Cellvibrio sp. PSBB006: one gene and its partners. The protein of the gene in region 3 interacts with the protein of the main gene of each other region in a pairwise test. Links are inferred from orthologs where the notes say so. Each region holds a gene or a part of one and is shown on either strand. Other genes may lie near its edges. The genes, in order: nusG, CBR65_RS08955, rho and hfq.

What was found.
Region 1: the proteins of rho (region 3) and nusG interact in binary tests that used the Escherichia coli proteins (3 or more experiments, as listed by UniProt). The link is inferred for Cellvibrio sp. PSBB006 from one-to-one orthologs.
Region 2: the proteins of rho (region 3) and CBR65_RS08955 interact in binary tests that used the Escherichia coli proteins (3 or more experiments, as listed by UniProt). The link is inferred for Cellvibrio sp. PSBB006 from one-to-one orthologs.
Region 4: the proteins of rho (region 3) and hfq interact in binary tests that used the Escherichia coli proteins (3 or more experiments, as listed by UniProt). The link is inferred for Cellvibrio sp. PSBB006 from one-to-one orthologs.

Annotation. Positions count from the first base shown.
Region 1 is NZ_CP021382.1:2,211,911-2,214,717, reverse strand. What follows is about bases 12-2,741. They hold nusG (transcription termination/antitermination protein NusG), read left to right. Parts: upstream 12-974; coding sequence 975-1,508; downstream 1,509-2,741. Other genes in these bases: rplA (50S ribosomal protein L1), read left to right, coding at 2,106-2,741; rplK (50S ribosomal protein L11), read left to right, coding at 1,673-2,104; secE (preprotein translocase subunit SecE), read left to right, coding at 600-968; tuf (elongation factor Tu), read left to right, coding at 12-440. Also shown: more of tuf, read left to right, coding at 1-11; more of rplA, read left to right, coding at 2,742-2,801. UniProt on the Escherichia coli protein: Part of the processive rRNA transcription and antitermination complex (rrnTAC). The complex forms an RNA-chaperone ring around the RNA exit tunnel of RNA polymerase (RNAP).
Region 2 is NZ_CP021382.1:2,174,714-2,177,466, reverse strand. Bases 77-2,752 are described here. They hold CBR65_RS08955 (YhbY family RNA-binding protein), read right to left. Parts: upstream 1,728-2,752; coding sequence 1,425-1,727; downstream 77-1,424. Other genes in these bases: ftsH (ATP-dependent zinc metalloprotease FtsH), read left to right, coding at 2,131-2,752; CBR65_RS08960 (AraC family transcriptional regulator), read left to right, coding at 503-1,399; CBR65_RS08965 (SDR family oxidoreductase), read right to left, coding at 77-327. Also shown: more of CBR65_RS08965, read right to left, coding at 1-76; more of ftsH, read left to right, coding at 2,753-2,753.
Region 3 is NZ_CP021382.1:3,522,303-3,525,292, forward strand. Bases 1-2,913 are described here. They hold rho (transcription termination factor Rho), read right to left. Parts: upstream 2,131-2,913; coding sequence 871-2,130; downstream 1-870. Other genes in these bases: ubiD (4-hydroxy-3-polyprenylbenzoate decarboxylase), read right to left, coding at 1-712; trxA (thioredoxin TrxA), read right to left, coding at 2,526-2,855. In the rest of the region: CBR65_RS22585 (hypothetical protein), read left to right, coding at 2,920-2,990. UniProt on the Escherichia coli protein: Facilitates transcription termination by a mechanism that involves Rho binding to the nascent RNA, activation of Rho's RNA-dependent ATPase activity, and release of the mRNA from the DNA template.
Region 4 is NZ_CP021382.1:4,016,041-4,018,822, reverse strand. Bases 78-2,782 are described here. They hold hfq (RNA chaperone Hfq), read right to left. Parts: upstream 1,711-2,782; coding sequence 1,444-1,710; downstream 78-1,443. Other genes in these bases: miaA (tRNA (adenosine(37)-N6)-dimethylallyltransferase MiaA), read right to left, coding at 1,822-2,782; hflX (ribosome rescue GTPase HflX), read right to left, coding at 122-1,426. Outside these bases: FtsH protease activity modulator HflK, read right to left, coding at 1-2. UniProt on the Escherichia coli protein: RNA chaperone that binds small regulatory RNA (sRNAs) and mRNAs to facilitate mRNA translational regulation in response to envelope stress, environmental stress and changes in metabolite concentrations.

The DNA of each region.
Region 1 (2,807 bases), 1.3 Mb from region 3 along the record:
AAGACACCACCAAGACCACCTGTACCGGTGTGGAGATGTTCCGCAAGCTGCTCGACGAAGGTCGCGCTGGTGAGAACGTGGGTGTGTTGTTGCGCGGCACCAAGCGCGACGAAGTGGAGCGTGGCCAGGTGTTGTGTAAGCCGGGTTCAGTAACGCCGCACACCAAGTTCCAGGCGGAAGTGTACGTTCTGTCCAAAGAAGAAGGTGGTCGTCATACCCCGTTCTTCAAAGGCTACCGTCCACAGTTTTACTTCCGTACTACGGACGTAACGGGTGCATGTGAGTTGCCGGAAGGTGTTGAGATGGTTATGCCGGGTGACAACATCCAGATGGCGGTTACCCTGATTCACCCGATTGCGATGGAAGAAGGTCTGCGCTTCGCGATTCGTGAAGGTGGTCGTACTGTCGGTGCTGGTGTGGTAGCCAAAATCGTTCAGTAATTGAGTTGATACGCAAAGGACGCAAGTCCTTTGCGTTTTGTCGTTACAGGCCAGTAGTTCAATTGGTAGAGCACCGGTCTCCAAAACCGGGTGTTGGGGGTTCGAGTCCCTCCTGGCCTGCCATTTATTTCGTCTTCAAGCTCAAGGTTTCAGCAGCGTATGAATATAAAAAGCGAAGAGAAAGAATATCGCCTGGATCCACTTAAATGGCTTGTGGTGATAGCGCTGATTGTCGCTGGCGTTGTTGGAAATTCACATTTTTCCGCAGAGTCTCTGTTGTATCGGGTTCTCGGATTGCTGGTTCTGGCAGTGCTCGCCTGTTTTGTGGCGTATCACACTGCAAAAGGCGCAAGCTTATGGGCGCTGGTACAAGGATCTATGGTTGAGCTGCGTAAGGTTGTTTGGCCAAGTCGGCAGGAAACCAATCAAACCACCTTGATTGTGGTTGCTGTTGTTATTGTGATGTCCATTATTCTTTGGCTGCTGGACACCTTTTTGGGGTGGATAGCGTCTTCAATCATAGGGTAGGTAGTTATGGCAAAGCGTTGGTACGTTGTACACGCCTATTCCGGATATGAGAAAAAGGTCGCTGCTTCATTGCGTGAGCGCGTTCAATTGCATGAGATGCAGGATGTTTTTGGTGAAATCCTGGTGCCCACTGAGGAAGTGGTTGAGATGCGCGGCGGTCAAAAACGCAAGAGTGAGCGCAAATTCTTTCCAGGGTATGTGTTGGTTCAAATGGAGCTCAACGATGACACCTGGCACTTGGTTAAAGACACTCCGCGAGTAATGGGTTTTATTGGTGGGAAGGGCGATCAGCCAGCACCCATTACCGAAAAAGAAGCTGAGGCGATCCTGCGTCGTGTAGATGACTCAATGGAGAAGCCGAAGCCCAAGACTATATTTGAGCCGGGCGAGATGGTGCGTGTTACTGATGGCCCATTCAATGACTTTAATGGCGTAGTTGAAGAAGTTAACTACGACAAAAACCGCCTGCGCGTAGCGGTGCTGATTTTTGGTCGTTCAACACCTGTTGAGCTGGAGTTTGGTCAGGTCGAGAAAACCTGATCCGATTGTTGACGAGTTTTTATGCCCTTCTCTACCTGCTGGTGGGGAAGGGTTTTCGCATCCTTGTTGATTTGTTTTTTTGAGTTGACTGGGAGGGGAGCCTAAGACGGTTTGTTTGCCAAAAGCATGCCTGAGGCGCTAATACCCAATGGGGAGTAAATCAAATGGCAAAGAAAGTAACCGCCTATATCAAGCTGCAAGTTGCAGCGGGCAAAGCAAATCCTAGTCCACCAGTTGGTCCAGCCTTGGGTCAGCACGGTGTAAACATCATGGAGTTCTGTAAGGCATTTAACGCCCAAACCCAAGGTTTGGAAGCAGGCGCTCCGGTGCCGGTTGTTATCAGCGTATACAGTGACCGCAGTTTCACCTTCGTCATGAAGACTCCACCAGCTTCATTCCTGCTGAAAAAAGCGGCGGGAATCACAAGTGGTAGTGGTCGTCCTAACACCAATAAAGTAGGTACCGTCAATCGCTCACAATTGGAAGCGATTGCTACAACGAAGATGCCTGATTTAACCGCTGCTGATATGGATGCAGCTGTACGTACCATTGCGGGCTCTGCTCGTTCAATGGGTCTCGAAGTGGAGGGCGTGTAAGATGGCCAAGATTTCCAAGCGTCAACGTCTGATTAAAGAAAAAGTTGATTCAGCCAAGCAATACACTATTGACGAAGCAGTTGCGCTGCTTAAAGAGCTCTCCACTGTTAAGTTTGCTGAGACTGTAGATGTATCTATCAATCTCGGTATCGATCCTCGCAAATCAGACCAATCAGTTCGTGGCGCGACTACATTGCCACACGGTAATGGCAAAGATGTCCGTGTAGCCGTGTTCACACAAGGTGCCAATGCGGAAGCCGCCAAGGCTGCCGGCGCTGAATTCGTGGGCATGGACGAATTGGCTGCTGAAATTAAAGCAGGCAAGATGGATTTCGATGTTGTCATCGCGAGCCCGGATGCAATGCGTGTTGTTGGTCAATTGGGTCAAGTGCTCGGTCCGCGTGGCTTGATGCCTAACCCGAAGACTGGCACCGTAACACCAGATGTGGTTACTGCTGTTAAAAATGCCAAGGCTGGACAGGTACGTTACCGTGCAGAAAAGGGCGGTATTGTACATGGTGGTATCGGCAAGGTTTCTTTCGAATTGGTTGCGCTCAAGGAAAACCTTGAGGCATTAATTAATGACCTGAAAAAAGCCAAACCTTCAACTGCAAAAGGCGTCTACTTGAAGAAAGTGGCCCTAAGTACGACCATGGGTCCCGGCTTGATTATTGATCAATCCTCTCTGGCAATTTAATTTCCC
Region 2 (2,753 bases), 1.3 Mb from region 3 along the record:
GCGATTCCATTCATCTATTTTCAGTTCGCTCAGCGGGGAGAGCGGCATAACACCGGCATTATTGAAGATAACGTCGACCCGCCCGAAGGTATGCTGCGCAAAACTGATCAGGCTCTTCACGGCGTCCAGATCTGCCACGTCAACCGCCATGCACGCGGCTTCTCCGCCTTGATCACGGATTTCTGCAGCGATGTGTTCCAGCCTCTCGGTCCGGCGAGCGCCCAGAACGACTTTAGCCCCATGTTCTGCGAGCAAGCGGGCACTTGCTTCACCGATCCCACTGCTGGCGCCGGTGATTACTATAACTTTGTCTTGAACGTATTTCATAGCTGACTCCTTGGTGTGTAGTAACTGGTGGAGTCAGAGTAGGGGTTGCATGGCCTTTCGTTAATGCATGGATCTCCATAACCATTGCCTAATCCTCCATATCTGTTTGCCGGTCATTTATTTCCTCTGTAGGCTTTTGTAATCTCGATATCGTCTGGCAATAGAGGTAATCAATGTGGTGACTAATTGGCGGCAACCAGAGTTGATTCGGCTGATTGATAAATTCTCCGATGGTGATGGTATTCATCTGACCGCCATAGCAGGTTTGAAATGTATCAAGGCTACCGCCTTGAGCATGAAGATCCCGGTGGTGTATGAACCTTCTATTTGTTTGATTGTGCAGGGCGCCAAAGAAGTCATGCTGGGCGATGAGGTTTACCGCTACAGCCCATCGGAGTTTCTGGTGGTTTCTGTAGATCTGCCGGTAACCGGGCAGGTTGTCCTGGCGAGTGAAGAGATGCCGTACCTGAGTCTTCAGTTAGATCTCGACTTATGTGAGATCAGCGAACTCATTCCGGAAGTGAATTCTTATATTGAACCCCCGGCACTCAGCGCCCGTGGATTGTTTGTCGGTAATGCAGACGTAACGCTGGAGTATTCCCTTTTGCGTCTCGTTGAATTATTGGAAGCCCCGGAAGATATCCCATTCCTTGTACCCATGATCAAGCGTGAAATCTACTATCGATTATTGAAAGGGCCATATGGGCATCGAATAGTCCAGATGGCAGCCCAGGGTAGCAATATGCAGCGCATCTCGCAGGTCATTGAGTTCTTGAAACTTAATTTCGACAAGCCTGTTGGCATCGCACAAATGATTGATGTCGCCAATATGAGCCCCTCGTCATTTCATGCGCATTTTAAGGAGGTGACTGCCATGAGTCCTTTGCAGTATCAAAAACGCCTGCGGCTGCTAGAAGCGCGGCGAATGATGTTAGCGGAGGCCATAGATGCATCAAATGCGGCCTATCGAGTCGGCTATGAAAGTCCGTCACAATTCAGCCGCGAATACTCAAGAATGTTTGGCGCGCCCCCGATCCGTGATATTGAGAACATTCGCGCACGGGCGCACTGACAGCGGGATATGGGTGATCGGTAAATTAGCGATGGAGATTTGACAGCTTCGGGTTGGCCTTCTTATTAGCACGATAGAGCAAAACTATTTTGCCTATCTCCTGTATCAGTTCAACATGGGGCAAGGTCTGTAGTTGGGCAACCATTTCCTTGCGCTCTTCTCGATCAGCGATGGCGAGTTTAACTTTAATCAGCTCGTGATCATCCAGTGCACGGTTCAGCTCCTGTACAACGCCTTCGCTTAAACCATTGCCGGCCACGGTCACAATTGGGTTGAGCCGATGGCCAATGGTACGAAATTGCTTTTTGCGATCTGCGTTGATGGGCATACAATTACCTTAGAAAATCCGGGGGGTTAAAAAGCCGGTTATTGTAGCTCATGAGCTATCGATAGGGTTAATTAGATGAGGGCCGGGCTCCTTCCCTTGGGCTTGCAATGCGTCGGATGGCCCCCACTATGAGCGGATGACACAATTACAGCTGCCAACCAATGCAATTGATGGTGATAGGTGAAACCAATTGGCGGGCGGATGGCCAAAGCTTTTGGCAAGTCTCTCTCGGTCGTCAATAGAGAAACCCCCTGCTGGAACATTGTGTAATTTATTGTTAATTAGCCCGGAATTTTGCAAATCATCGTCTTGCTATTAGGTGTGTCTGTTGATCTTCCACACTATACTGGTACAACAACGCGAATATTTTTGATGTGCGACTGAGGAAGCGTCCTTGAACGATATGACAAAAAATCTGATTTTATGGCTGGTCATCGCTGTGGTCCTGTTCAGCGTGTTTGAAAACTTCAACAAGACCTCCAGCAACGAGAGCTTGAGTTACTCCGAGTTCATCCTCGCGGTAAAAGACAATCGCGTGCGGGAAGTGACCATTGATGGCCTGACCATCGACGGCCTGTACACCAACAACAGTCCCTTTAAAACCATTCGTCCTAATATTCAGGACCCCAAGCTTATAGACGACTTGTTAAATCATAATGTCGCCGTTAAAGGCCGTGAAATCGAACAACCCAGCCTGTGGCACCAATTATTGGTCGCCAGCTTCCCTATTCTGATCATCATCGCGGTATTTCTGTTTTTTATGCGCCAGATGCAAGGTGGGGGTGGTGGCCGTGGCGGCCCGATGAGCTTCGGTAAGAGTAAGGCGCGCTTACTGGGTGAAGACCAAATCAAGACCAGCTTTGCCGATGTGGCTGGTGTGGATGAAGCCAAAGAGGAAGTGCAGGAACTGGTTGAATACCTCCGTGACCCGTCAAAATTCCAGCGTCTGGGTGGTAAAATTCCGCGCGGCGTACTGATGGTCGGCCCACCGGGTACCGGTAAAACCCTGTTGGCAAAGGCTATTGC
Region 3 (2,990 bases):
CAGACAAGGTATCGGGAACCGGTGTCACCGCGCCGAGGATGGTGGCGGGATCTGCGCCCAGTGCGACAGAAACCGGAAAAGGTTTGCCGGGATTCTGTTGTTGCCACTCACGGAAATCCAGCGCGCCGCCACGATGGGATAACCAGCGCATGATCAAACGGTTCTTGCCGATCTTTTGCATGCGATAAATGCCGAGATTTTGCCGCTCTTTATGCGGCCCGCGTGTGACGACTAACGGCCAGGTCACCAGGGGACCGACATCGCCGGGCCAACAGGTTTGAATAGGAATCATATCCAGATTGACCGCATCGCCTTCCACAACAATTTCCTGGCAGGAGGCTTTGCTGACAACCTTGGGAGCCATATTCAACACTTGTTTAAAGATGGGTAATTTTTCCCAGGCATCTTTAAAACCCTTCGGTGGTTCAGGCTCTTTCAAAAAGGCTAATAATTTTCCGACGTCGCGCAAGGCAGCAACGGATTCTTCTCCCATACCCAGCGCCACCCGCTCCGGTGTGCCAAATAAATTACCGAGCACTGGGATGGAAAAACCTTTGGGATTTTCAAACAGGAGTGCCGGGCCGCCAGCGCGCAGGGTGCGATCACAAATTTCCGTCATCTCCAGATAGGGATCGACTTCATGGGTGATGCGTTTTAATTCGCCGCGCTGTTCCAGCAGTGCAATAAAATCACGGAGATCTTTATATTTCATGGATTCTAATGGCCAGTTTGCAAGAGGGGTGCAGGGGAAGTGGCGCTTGGAATCGAAAGCCTTCGCGTCAGGAGTGACGCGAAGGTATTACAGAAATGTATCAGTATTTTTCGATACCCGAATGGCCATTCTGTATGTGTTCAAGGTACCCGTGGCGCTTACTTGCGTTTCATCGACAGGAAGAATTCATCATTGGTTTTGAAGTCTTTCAACTTATCGACCAAAAATTCTGTTGCTGCCACATCTTCCATATCGTTTAACAAGCGGCGCAAAATCCAGGCGCGTTGCAGTTCATCTTCTTTCATCAACAGCTCTTCGCGACGGGTGCCGGAACGACGGACGTTGATGGCCGGGTAAATACGTTTTTCGGCAATCTTGCGATCCAGATGCAACTCCAGGTTACCGGTACCTTTAAATTCTTCGTAAATCACTTCGTCCATCTTCGAGCCGGTATCAACCAGTGCGGTTGCAATGATGCTCAGGCTGCCGCCTTCTTCGATGTTGCGCGCGGCACCGAAGAAACGCTTGGGTCGCTCCAGCGCATGGGCATCCACACCACCGGTCAACACTTTACCGGAAGAAGGAATGACGGTGTTGTATGCACGTGCCAGACGTGTAATAGAGTCGAGCAGAATGATCACATCTTTTTTGTGTTCGACGAGGCGCTTGGCACGCTCAATAACCATGTCCGCAACTTGTACGTGACGTGCGGGTGGCTCATCGAAGGTTGATGCAACCACTTCGCCGCGCACAGAACGCTGCATCTCGGTCACTTCTTCCGGACGCTCATCAATCAACAGAACAATCAGGTGACACTCAGGATTATTGCGCGTAATCGCCTGCGCAATATTTTGCATCATGATGGTTTTACCGGCTTTGGGTGGCGCTACGATCAAGCCGCGTTGGCCTTTACCAATTGGCGCAATCAAATCGATGATACGACCGGTGAGGTCTTCGGTAGAACCGTTGCCGGCTTCAAGTAACAAACGCTCGTTGGGGAACAGCGGTGTGAGGTTTTCAAAGAGGATTTTGTTGCGTGAACTTTCAGGTTTGTCGAAGTTAATTTCGTTAACTTTCAACAGAGCAAAATAACGTTCACCTTCTTTCGGGGGACGAATCTTGCCGGAAATTGTATCGCCGGTGCGGAGGTTGAAGCGGCGAATCTGGCTGGGTGAAACATAAATATCATCGGGGCCTGCGAGGTAGGAACTGTCTGCTGAACGTAAAAAACCAAAACCATCCACCAGAATTTCCAACACGCCATCGCCGTAAATATCCTCCCCGCCTTTGGCATGTCGCTTGAGGATATTGAAGATAATATCCTGCTTGCGTGAGCGGGCCATACTTTCGAGGCCCATTTCGGTGGCAATGTTAATCAGTTCTTCGACAGGTTTTGTTTTTAGATCAGTAAGGTTCATACACTAGGACTTTGGTTGTGAATAGTAAGTTGGGTTAGTAGAAGTTGTAGCAGGATTTGATTTACAGGGTATTGGGGTGTTGTTCTATCGCGCGGTCTTGCTCTTATAGTCCGCAGACGACGGGTCTCAACTCGATAATTACTGCTCAGATAATCAGGCGCTGGGAGGGCCCTGAGGCCAGGATTTATGCTGGGGCAGATAACACAGGAGTCTTATGCTTGTCCGTTTCTATATTGCTCAGTGATTTGGCTGTTGTTGATGTGATTAGCTGAAATCAGGGAGGAACAAACATTGAATGTGCCGAGTATAGCGGCAAGTTTTCATCAGTGTAAAGCGCAAATTTAACACAGGGTGAATAAATCGGGCCGGCAATGGTGATTGCCGGCCCGGTGGTGTTACACAACGCTGTCGATAAAGTCGATTAACTGAGTGCGGGATAAAGCGCCGACCTTGGTCGCTTCAACATTACCGTCCTTGAAAATGATCAGGGTCGGAATACCGCGAATGTTGAATTTTCCGGGTGTTTCCTTGTTGGCATCCACATCCACTTTAGCGATCTTGAGCTTGCCTTCGTATTGGCCGGCCAAATCGTCAAGAATTGGAGCGATCATCTTACAGGGTCCACACCAGGCCGCCCAGAAATCTACCAGCACAGGGGTTTTGGCATTGAGGACTTCGTCAGCAAAACTGGCGTCAGTCACATGAACGATGGCATCACTACTCATATTTAACAGTCTCCAAGCCTGTTCGGCGGTGGTGGTGGCGCGCAGACCACAAGGTGTTTGACGCATGATAAGGATTGCCATGCGGGCAGGCAAGGGGCAAAAAACAATGGCGGCCATAAAGCAACGCAATGGCGA
Region 4 (2,782 bases), 490 kb from region 3 along the record:
ATACACTCTCTCCAGTTTTATTAATCAAAATTCGGTCGATCTTCCAGCTTTATATACGGGTCAGGCCAGCTGATCAGGTGTCGGGATTCTAACAAAGCCTGAGCGCAAACCAACAGGCTATTTACGGGCGATTACCTTCGGCCACCCAGGTCAATTTGTCCAGCGCCAGAGATTCTGCGCTCAATATACGTAATAAGTCACTTTTGGGGATGCGTAAATTCAGCTCTGACGAGCCATCATCACGGTAATTTTCGTCTGCAACAGCTTGCTGCTGATAAAGCATTGCACGCAAACGACCCTGATCTGCCTTGAGCAGCAACCGCCCCAAAATCATTTCCTCGCCCAGCAATTCTGCAATGGCCTGTAGCAACAGATCGCAACCGGCTCCCGTTTGAGCGGACAACCATACGGCTACCGGCGCACCATCATCACCGCGATCAATACGCGGCTCCATCGCCATCAGGTCAATTTTGTTGTAAACACGGAGCTGTGGCAGGTCCGCAGCGCCAATTTCTTCCAATACCAAATCCACCTGTTCAATATTGCGCAAGCGCTCTTCTGCAAAAGCATCAACAACATGAAGTAACAATGTGGAGTTGGCGGCCTCTTCCAGTGTTGCCCGGAAGGCCTCGACCAGCTTGTGGGGCAGATGGCTGATAAAACCCACGGTGTCCGCAAAGATCACAGCGCCGATATCCGCCAGCTCCAGTCGACGCATGGTCGGGTCCAAGGTGGCAAATAGTTGGTCCTGCACGTAGACCTCAGCACCCGTCATCTGATTGAACAAGGTGGATTTGCCCGCGTTGGTGTAGCCCACCAGCGAGACAGTGGGAATAGCAGCCCGCTGCCGGGAGCGCCGCCCCTGCTCGCGTTGGGAACGCACTTTCTCAAGCCGTTGCTCGATCATGGTAATGCGGTTACGCAGCAGGCGACGGTCGGTTTCCAACTGGGTTTCACCCGGGCCACGCAAGCCAATACCGCCTTTCTGGCGCTCAAGGTGCGTCCAGCCCCGTACCAGACGCGTAGACATATGACGCAATTGCGCCAATTCAACCTGCAATTTACCTTCAAAGGTGCGAGCGCGCTGGGCAAAGATATCAAGAATGAGCCCCGTCCGATCCAGCACACGGCACTGCAACTCTTTTTCCAGGTTGCGCTCCTGACTGGGGGTAAGGGTATGGTTAAAAATGACAAGTTTGGCTTCGTGCTCGGTTACCGTCTGCTGCAATTCCTGCAACTTCCCGGTACCGATAAAAAACCTGGCATTGGGAGATCGGCTGTTACCTGTTATCAAAGCAACAGGGTCACCGCCAGCGGAGAGCACAAGCTCTTCAAATTCACGGGGGTCCTCCGGCTCTTGGCCGTGAGACACGTTCAGGTGAACCAGCACCGCCAGTTCACCTGACTCAGGGCGATCAAAAAACAATTAACTACCTCGAGGGGTTATTGCTCGACTTGCTCTTCTTCGCCTTCCAGCTCTCCCGCTGCATTCAGCAGAGGTACACGCACAGCGCGAGAAGGTACAACGGTGGAGATGGCGTGCTTGTAAACCATTTGGCTCACAGTGTTTTTCAACAGCACTACAAACTGATCAAATGACTCAACCTGACCTTGCAACTTGATGCCATTTACCAGGTAAATGGATACAGGTACACGCTCCTTTCTCAGGACGTTCAGGTAAGGGTCTTGTAAACTATGCCCTTTTGACATGTTTATTCTCCAATTATGTAAATAACAAGATTACCCACCTAAGTCTTCCGATACTGCATGGAAGGGGGTGGAACAAAGTATGAAAATCTGACTAGGGTTCTCACGGGGCTATTATATGGCTGCGTCAGTTATAAAATTCAAGGCGTAACCCACAATTTCTTCACGTGAGAGTGAAATACCGTTTTCACGCTCGGTATACAACCAGTATAGATCAGGCCAACCGCGCAACCAGGTAAATTGTCGTTTGGCTAACTGGCGTGTTGCGATGATACCGCGCTCGACCATCTCTTCCCTGGTTAAGTCACCATCCAGATATTCCCACACCTGACGATACCCCACCGCACGTATGGCCGGTAAATCAGGGTGCAAGTCCTCGCGTCGATGCAGACGTGTGACCTCCTCAACCAACCCTTGTTCCAGCATTTTGTGGAACCGTGTCGCAATCCGTTGATGCAGTGGTTGTCGATCACAGGGAGCAATTGCAATTTGAGTGACGCGATAGCGCTCAGCAAAGGGAGTGTGTGCATGGCGCTGTTGCTCTTGACGCAATGCTGACATGGTCTTACCACTGACGCGGTAAACCTCCAATGCGCGACTCAAGCGCTGCGAGTGATTCGGGTGAATCTCTGCTGCCGTTTCCGGATCGACCTGCGCCAGTTGCGCGTGAATAAACGGCCAACCATGCTGTGCCGCCTCGTGTTCAATCGCCGCCCTGACCTGCGGATCTGCCGGCGGCATTTCTGCCAGACCGTCGAGCAACGCCCTGAAATAGAGCATCGTGCCGCCGACCAACAACGGGATTTTTCCTTCAGCAACAATGGCCGCGATTTCACGCTCTGCATCTTCACAAAAATCGGCGGCGGAATAAGGCTCGGCAGGATCACGAATATCGATTAGACGATGCGGCGCCGCAGCCAATTCGGCAGCGCTCGGTTTTGCCGTGCCGATATCCATGCCCCGATACACCAGTGTGGAGTCCACACTGATCAACTCCACCGGTAAATGCTGGCGCAAGGCAATCGCCAGATCAGTTTTACCCGATGCAGTCGGTCCCATCAAAAAAATGACCTGG